Linked DNA regions of Bradyrhizobium sp. AZCC 1610. The protein of the gene in region 1 interacts with the protein of each later gene in a pairwise test. Links are inferred from orthologs where the notes say so. Each region holds a gene or a part of one and is shown in the gene's direction. Other genes may lie near its edges.

Region 1 (7,711 bases):
TCGGGCGGGTCGAAGTCGGCGCCGGCTCCGGTACAGATACCGTCGCTGATCCCCGGCAAAAAATAATATAGATCAGCGACTTAAAGATTATTTGGGGCTCGTGCGGTTGAAGCCGGTGGCGCGAGCCTGTATCTACTGGGCAGGGCGCACGGCGGGGTGTTTCGCTGGGCAGGGGACATCCATTCATTCATGGTTCGCTAGCGAAGCGATTCGCCGGCGGACGCATCACGGAATCACCGTGAAAGGCGTAAGCGAAGCGGGATGGTGGATTTATTCGGCATGTTCCGTCGACGCCCCGCGAAACGCGGCGCCCCTGGGTTTGCGCGTTCGCGCGACGACATCACCGCGCTCGGCGATTCCTTCGGCGACATGCTGACAAGCCCGGTGCGCGATGCGCCGCCGAGGGCGCGCTCCGCTTCTTTGTCCGGGCTGGATTTGCCGCAGCCGCAGCCCGATGTAGACCCGCCGCGCGAGGAGAGGCCGCGTCCCCGTGCGCAAGCCCGCCCCAAGGCCAATGGCGGCGAAGCGCCGCGCCTGATCAAGCGGCCCGGCTTCCTCGCGGTGCACAGCGTGGAAAAGAGCTTCGGCACCCGTCAGGTGGTGCGCGGCGTCAGCATCTATGTCCGCCGCGGCGAGGCGGTCGGCCTGCTCGGCCCGAACGGCGCCGGCAAGACCACGGTGTTCTACATGATCACCGGACTGATCAAGGCCGATCGCGGCGCCATCGAACTCGACGGCCACGACGTGACCAAGCTGCCGATGTATCAGCGCGCGCGGCTCGGCATCGGCTATCTGCCGCAGGAAGCCTCGATCTTTCGCGGCCTCACCGTGGAACAGAATATTCGCGCCGTGCTCGAGGTCGTCGAGCCCAGCCGCAAGAAGCGCGAGGCCGAGCTCAACTCGCTGCTCGATGAATTCAACATTACGCGCTTGCGCAAATCACCCTCGATCGCGCTATCCGGCGGCGAGCGCCGCCGCGTCGAAATCGCGCGCGCGCTGGCGACGCGTCCGAACTACATGCTGCTCGACGAACCCTTTGCCGGCATCGATCCGATCGCGGTGGGCGACATTCAGGACCTCGTCCGCCACCTGACCAACCGCGGCATCGGCGTCCTGATCACCGACCATAATGTGCGCGAAACACTCGGCCTGACCGACCGCGCCTATATCGTCTATGCCGGGCAGATCCTGACCGAGGGCAGTCCGGAAGAAATCGTCAACGATCCGGATGTACGCCGCCTTTACCTTGGCGAGGAATTCCGCCTCTAGCCCTTTTTTCGCGCGCGTCAAGGCGTGTACAAGGGCTCTGGACTAATATAAGCAAGAATCGGACCAACTTTTCAGTGGATCGGTTCTTGGCCTCATGGCGCTGACGCAGAGATTAGAGTTCCGCCAGTCGCAGTCGCTGGTGATGACGCCGCAATTGATGCAGGCGATCAAGCTGCTGCAACTGTCGAATCTCGACCTGTCGGCTTTCGTCGAGGAGGAGCTGGAGCGCAATCCGCTGCTGGAGCGTGCCAGCGACGGTCCCGAAGCCCCGGTGGCCGGCGAGCCGGCCGCCGAACGTGCCGAGTTCTCCGATTCGGCCGATTCCGGCAGCTATGGCGAGGAAGGCGGCGGCGACGCCTCCGATATGGGCACCAGCCCAGGAAGCGACGCCTTCGAGCCCGGTCAGGAGGACTGGCTGAACCGCGATCTCGGCACCCGTTCCGAGATCGAGCAGACGCTGGACACCCCGCTCGACAACGTCTTTTCCGAAGAACCCGCCGAAGCCGCCGCCCGCGTGGCGCAGGATGCGGCGCCGACCGCCTACACCGAATGGGGCGGCGGCGCCTCCAACGACGACGATTACAATCTGGAGGCCTTCGTCGCCGCCGAGGTGACGCTCGGCGGCCACCTTGCCGAGCAGCTCGCGGTGGCGTTCAGCGGGCCGGCGCAGCGGATGATCGGACAATATCTGATCGATCTCGTCGACGATGCCGGCTACCTGCCGCCGGATCTTGGGCAGGCCGCCGAACGGCTGGGCGCCTCGCAAGGGGATGTCGATGCGGTGCTGTCAGTGCTGCAGAAATTCGATCCGCCCGGCGTCTGTGCGCGGAATTTGAGCGAGTGCCTCGCAAACCAGCTCCGCGAACTCAACCGCTACGACCCCGCCATGCAGGCGCTGGTGGAAAATCTCGATCTGCTCGCGAGACGCGATATAGCCTCGTTGCGCAAATTGTGCGGCGTCGACGACGAAGACATCACCGACATGATCGGCGAGATCCGCCGGCTCGATCCGAAGCCCGGCCTCAAGTTCGGTTCGGCGCGCACGCAGACCATGGTGCCCGACGTCTATGTGCGGCCCGGCCCGGATGGCGGCTGGCATGTCGAACTCAACAGCGACACCTTGCCGCGCGTGCTGGTCAATCAGGTCTATTACACGCAGCTTTCGAAGACGATCCGCAAGGACGGCGACAAATCCTATTTCAGCGACTGTCTGCAGAACGCGACCTGGCTGGTCCGCGCGCTCGATCAACGCGCCCGCACCATCCTGAAGGTCGCCACCGAAATCGTCCGCCAGCAGGACGGTTTCTTCACGTATGGCGTTGCGCATCTGCGGCCGCTGAATCTGAAGGCGGTGGCGGATGCGATCCAGATGCACGAATCGACGGTGTCACGCGTCACCGCCAACAAATATATGGCGACCAATCGCGGCAGCTTCGAGCTGAAATATTTCTTTACCGCCTCGATTGCGTCGGCCGACGGCGGCGAGGCGCATTCGGCGGAGGCGGTCCGCCACCACATCAAGCAACTGATCGATGCGGAAGCGGCGAGCGCGATCCTCTCCGACGATACCATCGTGGAACGATTGCGCGAATCCGGCATTGATATTGCCCGCCGCACGGTCGCGAAATACCGCGAAGCGATGCGCATTCCTTCCTCGGTCCAGCGCCGCCGCGATAAACAGAGTATGCTCGGTAACGCACTTTCCGCTCCCGCCACTTCCTCCGACCGGTCCCGCGATACGGCTCCGGCCTGATTGCGTTCGCGTCAAATCGGGATAGTGTCGGTTCCCCGACAGAGCGTGATCCGGAAAAAGCGGCTCCGGTTTCCCGAAAGGATCATGCTCCGGCAACACCAGAGTAGTCGAGGCATCAGCGAGGCATCCAATGACCCTCCGAATCTCCGGAAAAAGCATCAGTGTCGGCGACGCCCTTCGTTCGCGCGTCAGCGAGCGCACCGATGAGGTCTTGAGAAAATATTTCGACGGCAATTATTCCGGCCACATCACGCTGAGCAAGGACGGCTTCGGCTTCCGTACCGATTGCGCGCTGCATCTGGATTCCGGGATTACGCTGGAGGCCGATTCCAACGCCACCGATGCCTATGCCAGCGCCGATCAGGCGCTGCTGATGATCGAAAAGCGTCTGCGCCGCTACAAGAGCCGGCTGAAGGACCGCTCGGCCCGCAAGGCCTATGCGGCTTCCGCGGCGCTGGCGGAGATGGGCGGGCCGTCGCTCGATGCGCCGAGCTATGTGATCGAGGCGCTGGCGGAGGGCGACGAGGAGGTCACGTCCTATAGCCCGGTCATCATTGCCGAGGCGACCACGTCGCTGAAGCGGCTGTCGGTCAGCGAGGCGGTCATGGAACTGGATCTGACCGGGGCTGCCTGCATTGTGTTCCAACACGGCTCCAGCGGCCGGGTGAACATCATTTACCGCCGTACCGACGGCAATGTCGGCTGGGTCGATCCCCCCTCGGTTACCCCCTGAGATAGATATATGTCCGATGGCATTGACGCCCCCATTTGCCCTCCCTATGGTCCGCCGCCCTTATGCATAGAGCGCAGGAACTGGCCCTTCGGGAGTTGGCACCGCGCATGCGTTGGAGTAGAAGCCCCCCAGATCGGGACCCGTGCTTGAGCCCGCCTCCCGCCCCATCTTCTTGACGCCCTAGTTCTAGAACCTACTTCGCAACCAGACGGTTCAATTCACCTCGGAACGCCCAATGACGATTACCGATCTGGTCGCACCCGAGGCGATTCTCCCGGCTTTGAAGGTCATCAGCAAGAAACAGGCGCTGCAGGAGCTTGCGGCCCGCGCTGCTGCGCTGACCGGCCAGAACGAGCGCTCGGTGTTCGAGGTGCTGTTGCAGCGCGAGAAATTGGGTACTACCGCTGTCGGCTACGGCGTCGCCATTCCGCACGGCAAGCTGCCGAAACTTGAAAAGCTGTTCGGGTTCTTTGCGCGCCTCGAACGCCCGATCGATTTTGAGGCAATGGACGGCCAGCCGGTCGACCTGATCTTCCTGCTGCTGGCCCCGGAAGGCGCAGGCGCCGATCATCTGAAGGCGCTGGCGCGAATCGCGCGGTTGCTGCGTGACCAGGACGTCGCCAAGAAGCTGCGCGCCTCGCGCGATGCCCAGGCGATCTATTCGGTGCTCGCCCTGCCGCCGGCAAGCGCGGCCTAGTTTCTTTAGGCGGAACAGGGTTTCTACGGTCGGTAGTGCACCGGATAAACGCAATTTTAAACTAATTGGCAGCTATTTCGTTCGCTGGGATTTTTTTCTCACCCGGAGAACATTGCCATGACGCTGCGGCTGACAATTTCGCGCGCAATATTGATTTTTGGATTGGTTACCGCATTGGGTCTCGGTGCCGTGATTGCCACCAGTGTTTATGGGCTGTCGCAGCTCAAGGTCGGCGGCCCGCTGTACAACCAGATCAAGCTCGGCAACGACCTGATCGCCGACATCCTGCCACCGCCGGAATACGTCATCGAAGCCTATCTCGAGGCCACCCTCGTGCTGCACGATCCGGCGCAGCTTTCGGCGCATCGCGACCGGATTGCGCAGCTCAAGAAGGAATATGACGAGCGGCACGATTTCTGGGTCAAGTCCGACCTCGACCCGACGCTCAAGACCAAGCTGGTGGAGAAATCCGATAGCGAGGTACGCCGCTTCTGGACCGCGATCCAGCAAGGTCTGTTGCCCGCGCTCGCCAGGGGCGACGGCGCAGCCGCCGCGAAATCCTACGCTGAAATCACCGCACGTTATACCGCGCACCGCGCCATCATCGACGACATCGTCAAGCAAACCAACGACCAGAACGCAGCGACGGAAGTCGCGGCGACGGGGCGCGTCAGCACGTTCACGTTGCTATTGTGGGGCGTTTCGGCCGCAGTGTTTCTCGTCATCGGCGCAGGCATTTTCGGCGTGGCATTCGGCGTCATTCGTCCCATCGCGGAAATGACCGAGGTGATGAAGGGCCTTGCCGGCGGCGACCTCAACGTCTCGGTCCCGGCGCTCAGCCGCGGCGATGAAGTGGGCGCCATGGCGCGCGCGGTCCAGGTCTTCAAGGATAACGCGCTGCGCGTTCAGTCGATGGAACAGGAGCAGGCCGGCCTGAAGCTGAAGGCGGAAGGCGACCGCAAGGCCGCGATGCAGCAGATGGCGGACGGCTTTGATTCCGCGATCGGAAAAATCATCCAGACCGTATCGACCGCCTCGTCCGAACTCGAATCATCGGCCGGACAACTGACCAAGACCGCCGAAGTGACCCAGGTGCTCTCGGCGACGGTCGCCGCCGCCTCGGAGCAGTCCTCGGCCAACGCGCAGTCCGCGGCTGCGGCGGCGGACCAGATGGCTTCATCGGTGTCGGAGATCGGCCGCCAGGTCCAGGATTCGCACAAGATCTCGCGTGAGGCGGTGAGTCAGGTCGAGCAGACCAATGCGCGGATCGCCGATCTCGCCCAGTCCGCCAGCCGGATCGGCGAAGTGGTCAAAATGATCAGCGCGGTGGCCGAGCAGACCAACCTCCTGGCGCTGAACGCCACGATCGAAGCGGCGCGCGCCGGCGAGGCGGGACGGGGATTTGCCGTCGTCGCATCCGAAGTCAAGGCGCTTGCCGCGCAGACTGCGAAGGCGACCGAGGAAATCAGCGAGCAGATCGGGCAGATGCAATCGGCGACCAATCAGTCGGTATCTGCCATTCAGGAAATCGGCGGCACGATCGGCCGCATCGCGGAAATCTCGCAGGCGATCGCGGCAGCCGTGGAAGAGCAGGGCGCCGCGACGCAGGAAATCTCGCGCAACGTGCAGCAGGCGGCGCAGGGAGCCACGCAGGTCGCGGGCAGCATCACCGATGTCAACCGCGGCGCGACCGATACCGGCGCGGCATCGACGCATGTGCACGGGCTGGCCCAGTCCCTGCTGGGACAGAGCAATCATCTCAAAGGTGAGGTGGAGAAATTCCTCTCGACCGTGCGCGCGGCGTGAGCTGATCAAAAATTATTATGAAGGACGATACGCGGGCGACGCCCGCGTATCCGAAACCCTCTTATCACATTCGCCCGGCATCAGACCAGCGACACCGGCGAAGCTTCGTCAGTGACAGCAGCAAGCGCTGCGTCAGTGACTGCGGAAGGCCGCGTCAGTGCACGCTGACGGCCTGAAGCTCGTTGCTCCATGCGTTGGCGATCGCAGCTTCGCGGCTGTCGGTCAGCATGATCGGGGTGCCGTCGGCGGCATGCAGCGCGAACAGTTTCAGTCCGGGCGCGATTTTCGGCGCCTGCGGAAACAGTCCCGGCACATCCTCGGAACGGACTTGTTTCACGTAGGCGATATGGCCTTCACCAAGATGGGCCAGCGCCTCAACGGAAACTTTTTCGGGTTCGAAGGTCACACTCACGTCACTCATGGTCTCGACTCCTTCTGGGTCTAAGCGGTCGAGTCCGCTACTTGTTCCATTATTCGTGCTCATTGATAGCAATTGTCTTAACGACCCTTTCAGGCTCCGGCCTGGCGAGGTCGATCGACAACAGCCCGTTTTTCAGATCCGCGCCCAGCACGTGCATCCCCTCCGCCAGCACGAAGGTGCGCTGGAAGTGGCGCGCGGCGATGCCGCGATGGATGTATTGCCGGGCCTTGTCGTCCTGCTGGCGGCCCCGGATCACGAGCTGGTTTTCCTCAATGGTCACATCGAGTTGGTCACGGGTAAAACCCGCCACCGCAAGCGTGATGCGTAAACGCTCGGGCTGGCCGTTGGCACGGTCACACCGCTCGATGTTGTAGGGAGGATAACCGTCGGCGCCTTTGACGACGCGATCAAGCGCACGCTCGATTTCGTCGAACCCAAGCAGGAACGGACTGGATAACGAAGGAACACGAGACATTACAAAGTCCTCTCGAAGCGACTTTGAGGGGCCCTTGCGGCGCCCCATTCAACCGGCCGGCCGACTTGCCGTCCGGTCACCAGGGAATATGGGGGTGATTTGGGAACGGTTCAAGCGCCTCTGAAAGCTGTGTAAATCGGCCGCGGCGGGGTTTTTCACGTCAGTTGGAGCTGGTTTCGCATCCCCGGAATAAGGGTCAGGAACCCACGCGCTTGCGGCCGTCGGCGGTAAACAAATGCAGCTTGTCGCTGGCGGCCACCGCCCTGATTCGCTCGCCGATGGCGGGACCGATGGCGCCGGGAATCCGCACGATCACCTCGCCCGGCGGCAGCTCGCCGGGGGTGGCGGCGACGCCCTGGATTTCCTGCTGCCTCGTACCGTAGACGAAGGTTTCGGCGCCGACCCGCTCGATCGCTTCCACCGTGAGGCCAAGCGCCACGCCGCCGGAAACCGTTTCGTTCGTGATGACGAAATCCTCAGGGCGAATGCCGAGAATGCCGGCCTCGGTGATGCGGATATCGCCGGCCAATTGCGATTTGATCTCGTCTGAGCGCAGC
Region 2 (6,265 bases), 2.0 Mb from region 1 along the record:
GACGGCTTCGGCGATGCTCGATCCCAAAATCGTCATGCCCGCGATCCGTGCGGCATTCGCAAAACTCGATCCGCGGCTGATGATCAAGAATCCCGTGATGTTCGTGGTCGAGATCGTCGCCGCCCTCACCACCGTCATCTTCCTGCGCCATCTGGTGACGGGCGGCGAGGGCCTCGCCTTCACCTTCCAGATCATCCTGTGGCTGTGGTTCACGGTGCTGTTCGCCAACTTCGCCGAAGCGGTCGCCGAAGGCCGCGGCAAGGCGCAGGCCGAGTCGCTGAAGAAGACCCGCACCGAGAGCAAGGCGAAGCTGCTGGAAGGCCCCGGCAGGTCCTATCAGTTGGTGTCCGGCACCAGCCTCAAGGTCGGCGATATCGTCCTTGTCGAGGCGGGCGACAATATCCCCTCCGACGGCGAGGTGATCGAAGGCGTGGCGTCGGTGAACGAGGCGGCCATCACCGGCGAATCCGCTCCCGTGATCCGCGAATCCGGCGGCGACCGCTCGGCGGTGACCGGCGGCACCCAGGTGCTGTCCGACTGGGTCCGCGTCCGCATCACGGCGGCGCAAGGCTCGACCTTCATCGACCGCATGATCAAGCTGGTCGAGGGCGCCGAGCGGCAGAAGACGCCGAACGAGATCGCGCTCAATATCTTGCTCGCGGGCCTGACCATCATCTTCGTGTTCGCCACCGTGACGATTCCAAGCTATGCGGCCTATGCCGGCGGCTCGATTTCGGTCGTCGTACTGGTGGCGCTGTTCGTGACGCTGATCCCGACCACGATCGGCGCGCTGTTGTCGGCGATCGGTATTGCCGGCATGGACCGCCTGGTGCGCTTCAACGTGCTCGCCATGTCCGGCCGCGCGGTGGAAGCCGCCGGCGATGTCGATACGCTGCTGCTGGACAAGACCGGCACGATCACGCTCGGCAACCGCCAGGCGACGGCATTCCGTCCCGTGCGCGGCGTCACCGAGCAGGAACTGGCGGATGCAGCACAGCTCGCGTCACTTGCCGACGAGACGCCGGAAGGCCGTTCGATTGTCGTGCTGGCCAAGGAGAAATACGGCATCCGCGGCCGGGACATGAAGGAGCTTGCCGCGACCTTCATTCCCTTTACGGCGCAGACGCGCATGAGCGGCATCGATGCCGGCTCCTCCTCCATCCGCAAGGGCGCAGTGGACGCCATCCTGAATTACGTCGATGGCGGCGGCGTAGTCCGCACCGTCGCCTCGGCGAATGCGGCCCGCGCCGTGCAGTCGGGCGTCATGTCGGACGCGGCCCGCGAGATCCAGGCCATTTCGGATGAGGTCGCCAAGGCCGGCGGCACGCCGCTCGCCGTCGCGCGCGACGGCAAGTTGCTCGGTGTCGTGCACCTGAAGGATATCGTCAAGGGCGGCATCCGCGAGCGCTTTGCCGAACTGCGCCGCATGGGCATCCGCACCGTGATGATCACGGGCGACAACCCGATGACGGCCGCCGCCATCGCCGCCGAAGCTGGCGTCGACGACTTCCTCGCGCAGGCAACACCGGAAGACAAGCTGAAGCTGATCCGCGACGAGCAGGCCAAGGGCAAATTGGTTGCGATGTGCGGCGACGGCACCAACGACGCCCCGGCGCTGGCGCAGGCCGATGTCGGCGTCGCCATGAACACCGGTACGCAGGCCGCACGTGAGGCCGGCAACATGATCGACCTCGATTCCAACCCGACCAAGCTGATCGAGGTGGTCGAGATCGGAAAGCAGCTTTTGATGACGCGGGGCGCGCTGACGACGTTCTCGATCGCCAACGACGTCGCGAAATATTTCGCCATCATCCCGGCGATGTTCCTGGCGTTCTACCCGCAGCTCGAGGTGCTCAACGTCATGCATCTGGCGAGCCCGCAGAGCGCGATCCTGTCGGCGATTATCTTCAACGCGCTCATCATCATCGCGCTGATCCCGCTGGCGCTGAAAGGCGTCGCCTATCGGGCCGTCGGGGCAGGGGCGCTGCTGCGCCGTAACCTGCTGATTTACGGCCTCGGCGGCATCATCGTTCCCTTCATCGGCATCAAGGCCATCGACCTTGCGGTTGCGGCCTTGGGATTGGCTTGAACCCAACCGTCATTGCGAGCGAAGCGAAGCAATCCATCTCACCACACGAAGAAAAGCTGGATTGCTTCGTCGCTTCGCTCCCTTGCGCAAACGCCTCGCGTTTGTCGCAGGCAATGACGGAGAACCAAGGAGACACACCATGCTCAGAGAAATCCGCCCTGCCATCCTCATCCTGCTCCTGCTCACCGCGATCACCGGCCTTGCCTATCCGCTTGCCATGACCGCGATTGCCGGCGCGATCTTTCCAAAACAGGCGCAGGGCAGTTTGATCGAGAAGGACGGCAAGGTCATCGGCTCCGCGCTGATCGGGCAGGAGTTCAAGGCCGATAAATATTTCCACGGCCGCCCGTCCGCGACCGCGGCGCCGGACCCGGTCGATTCCACCAAGACCGTGTCTTCGCCTTATAACGCCGCCAATTCCGGCGGCTCCAACCTCGGTCCGACCAGTAAGGCGCTGGCTGACCGGATCAAGGAAGACGTCGAGAAACTGAAGGCCGAAAATCCTTCCCTCCCGGTGCCGGTCGACCTCGTCACCACCTCCGGCAGCGGGCTCGATCCCGACATCTCACTGGAGGGGGCGCTGTTCCAGGTCCCCCGGGTGGCAAAGGCCCGTAACCTGCCGGAAGCCCGCGTCCGCGAACTGGTCGTGGAGCATACGCAGGGCCGCATGGCTGGATTGCTCGGCGAGATCAGCGTTAACGTATTGGCGTTGAATCTGGCACTGGACGAGGCCTCGAAATGAGAGCCGCTAGGCCCGCCGGGAGGTGAGGACTATATTGCCTCATGGCCCAAACCCGCCGCGACCCTGAACAGCGTCCCTCGCCGGAAGCCCTGCTGGAGGCGGCCCGGCGCGAGGATAGTCGCGCGGGACGGCTCAAGATTTTCGTCGGCGCCGCTCCCGGCGTCGGCAAGACCTACGAGATGCTGCAGAGCGCCCATGCCAGGAAGAAGGCCGGCGCCGATGTCGTCGTTGGCGTGGTCGAGACCCATGGCCGGGTGGAAACCGAAGCGCTTCTGAACGGCCTCGAAGTGCTGCCGCGCAGGCGGCTCGCCTACAAGGAGCAGACGCTTGAGGAGATGGACCTCGACGCGCTGATTGCGCGACGGCCGCAGATCACGCTCGTCGACGAACTCGCCCATACCAACGCGCCGGGCAGCCGTCATCCCAAGCGCTATCTCGACGTCGAGGAATTGCTGTCGCATGGCATCGACGTCTACACCGCCGTCAATATCCAGCACATCGAAAGCCTCAACGATGTGGTCGCACAGATCACACATGTACGGGTGCGCGAGACCGTGCCGGACAAGGTGTTCGACCTCGCCGACGCCATCGAGTTGATCGACCTAACGCCCGACGATCTGATCCAGCGGCTGAAGGAGGGCAAGGTCTATGTCCCCAAGCAGGCCGAGCGCGCGCTGGAGCATTATTTCTCGCCGGGAAACCTGACCGCGCTGCGCGAACTGGCGCTGCGGCGTACCGCCGAACGGGTCGACGAGCAGTTGCTCACGCACATGCAGGCCAACGCGATCGACGGACCGTGGGCCGCCGGGGAGCGCATCCTGGTCTGCGTCAGCGAGGACCCGCGGGCGGCCGGACTGGTGCGCTATACCAAGCGGCTCGCCGACCGGCTGCACGCGCAATGGACGGCGATCAGCATCGAGACGCGGCGCAGCCTGCAACTGACCGACGAGCAGCGCGACCGGCTCGCCGATACCATGCGGCTGGCGGAGGCGCTCGGCGGCGAGGCGCTCACCATTCCCGGCGTCGGCCGCCGCATCGCCGATGACGTCATCCATTTCGCGCACGCCAACAACGTGACGCAGATCATCATCGGCAAATCGACGCGTTCCTGGTGGTTCGAGCTGACGCGCGGCTCCGTGGTGCGCGATCTGGTTCGGCGCGCCGGCAATATCAGCGTGCACGTGATTCCCGGGGACGAGCAGGGCGTCGCCAAAGTCGCAGTACAGACCGCGGCGCGGCAGGAGCCGTTCAATCCGCGGCCCTATCTGATGGCGCTGCTGTTCGTCGCGGTCGGCCTAGGCGCCGCGGCACTGATCCGACCCATGTTCGGCGGCATCGAGAATGTCGATCTGGTGTTCCTCACCGCCGTGGTCAGTGTGGCGGTTCGTTACGGGCTTTTGCCCTCGCTGCTGGCGAGCGTCGCCGCTTCGCTATGCTACAACTTCTTCTTCATGCCGCCGTACTATACTTTCACCATCGCCGACCCGACCAACATCGCAGCGTTCTTCTTCTTCATGCTGATTGCGCTCCTGGTCTCCAATGTCGCAGCGCGGGTGCGCTTACAGGCCGATACGGCGATCGGCCGGGTTCGCACCACCGAATCGCTCTACGCTTTCAGCCGCAAGCTGGCGGGTACGGCAACGCTCGACGATGTGCTGTGGGCAACCGCATACCAGACCGCGTTGATGCTCAAAGTGCGGGTGGTGCTGCTGTTGCCGGAAGAGGGCGTGTTGACCGTTAAGTCGGGCTATCCGCCGGAAGATCAACTCGACCAGGCCGATCTCGCCGCCGCCAACTGGGCCTGGAGCAACGATCGCCCGGCCGGGCGCGGATCGGATACGCTGCCGGGAGCAAAAAGGTTGTTCCTGCCGATGCGAACGGGGCGCGGCGCAATCGGCGTCATCGGCATCGACGACGACCGGACCGGGCCGCTGCTGACGCCGGACCATCGCCGGCTGCTGGATGCGCTGGTCGACCAGGGCGCGCTGGCGATCGAGCGGGTGCTGCTGGTTGAGGACATGGACCGCGTCAAGCGCACGGTGGAATCCGACCGGCTGCGCGGCGCGCTTTTGACCTCGATCTCGCACGATCTGAAGACGCCGCTGGCTTCGGTGCTCGGCGCCGCCAGCACGCTGCGCGATTTTGGCTCCGGCCTAAACGAGGCGCAGAAGAACGATCTGCTCGCCACCATGATTGACGAATCCGAACGGCTCAACCGCTTCATCGCCAACCTGCTGGACATGACCAAGCTGGAATCCGGCGCCATCGTGCCGAATACCGCGCGGCACGATGTCGGCGAGATCGTCGGCAGCGCGCTGCGACGCGCCGGCAAGATTCTCGTGCATCACAAGGTGTCGCTGGAACTCGTCGCCGATTTGCCGATGCTGGAGCTCGATGCGGTGTTGTTTGAACAGGCGCTATTCAATCTGCTGGACAACGCCGCAAAATACGCGCCTCCCGGCACCACGATTTCGATCAGGGGAGCGCGGGATCGGGCGCAAGTCTCCCTGCAGATACTGGACGAGGGCGGTGGCATTCCGCCGGAGGAACTGGAAAGCGTGTTCGACAAATTCTATCGCGCGCAGAAGGGCGATCACGTCCGCCCCGGCACCGGTCTTGGACTTGCGATTTCCCGCGGTTTCGTCGAGGCCATGCATGGCACGATCTCGGCCGCCAACCGCAGCGACCGCAGCGGTGCGGTGATAACCATTCGGCTGCCGGTACCGGCCACCGACAGCGCGCTGGATACCGCCGCATGAATGCCGCCCCGATCAAGGTTCTGGTGATCGACGACGAACCGCCGATCCGCAAGCTCCTGCGGATGGGGTTGAGCACGCAGGGCTATGACATCCTCGAAGCCTCCAACGGCAAGATCGCGCTGGAGAAGCTCGCCGAGAGCCCAGCGCTGATCATCCTCGATCTCGGCCTGCCCGACATCCAGGGCCATGATCTACTGCGCATGATCCGCGGCCGCAACGAAAGCGTGCCGATCGTGGTGCTGTCGAGCCGCGGCGACGAGGCCGGCAAGGTGCAGGCGCTTGATCTCGGCGCCGACGATTATCTGACCAAGCCGTTCGGCATGGATGAACTGCTGGCGCGGATGCGCGCGGCGCTGCGGCACCAGTTGCAGGTGCAAGGGGAGCGGCCGGTGTTTCGCGCAGGCGATCTCTCGGTCGATCTGGTGCGCCGCATCGTCAAGGTCGGCGAGCGCGAGGTGAAGCTCTCGCCGAAGGAATATGAATTGCTGCGCGTCCTGGTGCAGCACGCCGGCAAGGTGCTGACCCATCGCTTCCTGTTGAAGGAGCTGTGGGACGAACTGACGGATGCGCAATATCTGCGCGTCTATGTCCGCCAGCTCCGCCAGAAGATCGAAGCCGATCCGGAACGTCCGCAATTCGTGCTGACCGAGACGGGCATCGGCTACCGGCTGCGGG

The links. Proteins that work in one complex are often made in the same cells at the same time.
Region 2: the proteins of ptsN (region 1) and V1279_RS26555 interact in binary tests that used the Escherichia coli proteins (3 or more experiments, as listed by UniProt). The link is inferred for Bradyrhizobium sp. AZCC 1610 from one-to-one orthologs.

What each region holds. Positions count from the first base shown.
Region 1 is NZ_JAZHRR010000001.1:7,356,254-7,363,964, forward strand. Bases 2,840-5,721 are described here. They hold ptsN (PTS IIA-like nitrogen regulatory protein PtsN), read left to right. Parts: upstream 2,840-3,990; coding sequence 3,991-4,452; downstream 4,453-5,721. Other genes in these bases: rpoN (RNA polymerase factor sigma-54), read left to right, coding at 2,840-3,022; hpf (ribosome hibernation-promoting factor, HPF/YfiA family), read left to right, coding at 3,153-3,755; V1279_RS36050 (methyl-accepting chemotaxis protein), read left to right, coding at 4,570-5,721. Also shown: V1279_RS36025 (LptA/OstA family protein), read left to right, coding at 1-66; lptB (LPS export ABC transporter ATP-binding protein), read left to right, coding at 262-1,269; more of rpoN, read left to right, coding at 1,364-2,839; more of V1279_RS36050, read left to right, coding at 5,722-6,258; V1279_RS36055 (DUF1150 family protein), read right to left, coding at 6,413-6,679; V1279_RS36060 (Hsp20 family protein), read right to left, coding at 6,729-7,154; V1279_RS36065 (sn-glycerol-3-phosphate import ATP-binding protein UgpC), read right to left, coding at 7,351-7,711. UniProt on the Escherichia coli protein: Seems to have a role in regulating nitrogen assimilation.
Region 2 is NZ_JAZHRR010000001.1:5,376,223-5,382,487, reverse strand. What follows is about bases 2,569-5,790. They hold V1279_RS26555 (sensor histidine kinase KdpD), read left to right. Parts: upstream 2,569-2,872; coding sequence 2,873-5,590; downstream 5,591-5,790. Other genes in these bases: V1279_RS26550 (response regulator transcription factor), read left to right, coding at 5,587-5,790; V1279_RS26560 (K(+)-transporting ATPase subunit C), read left to right, coding at 2,569-2,831. Outside these bases: potassium-transporting ATPase subunit KdpB, read left to right, coding at 1-2,089; more of V1279_RS26560, read left to right, coding at 2,229-2,568; more of V1279_RS26550, read left to right, coding at 5,791-6,265. UniProt on the Escherichia coli protein: Member of the two-component regulatory system KdpD/KdpE involved in the regulation of the kdp operon. KdpD may function as a membrane-associated protein kinase that phosphorylates KdpE in response to environmental signals.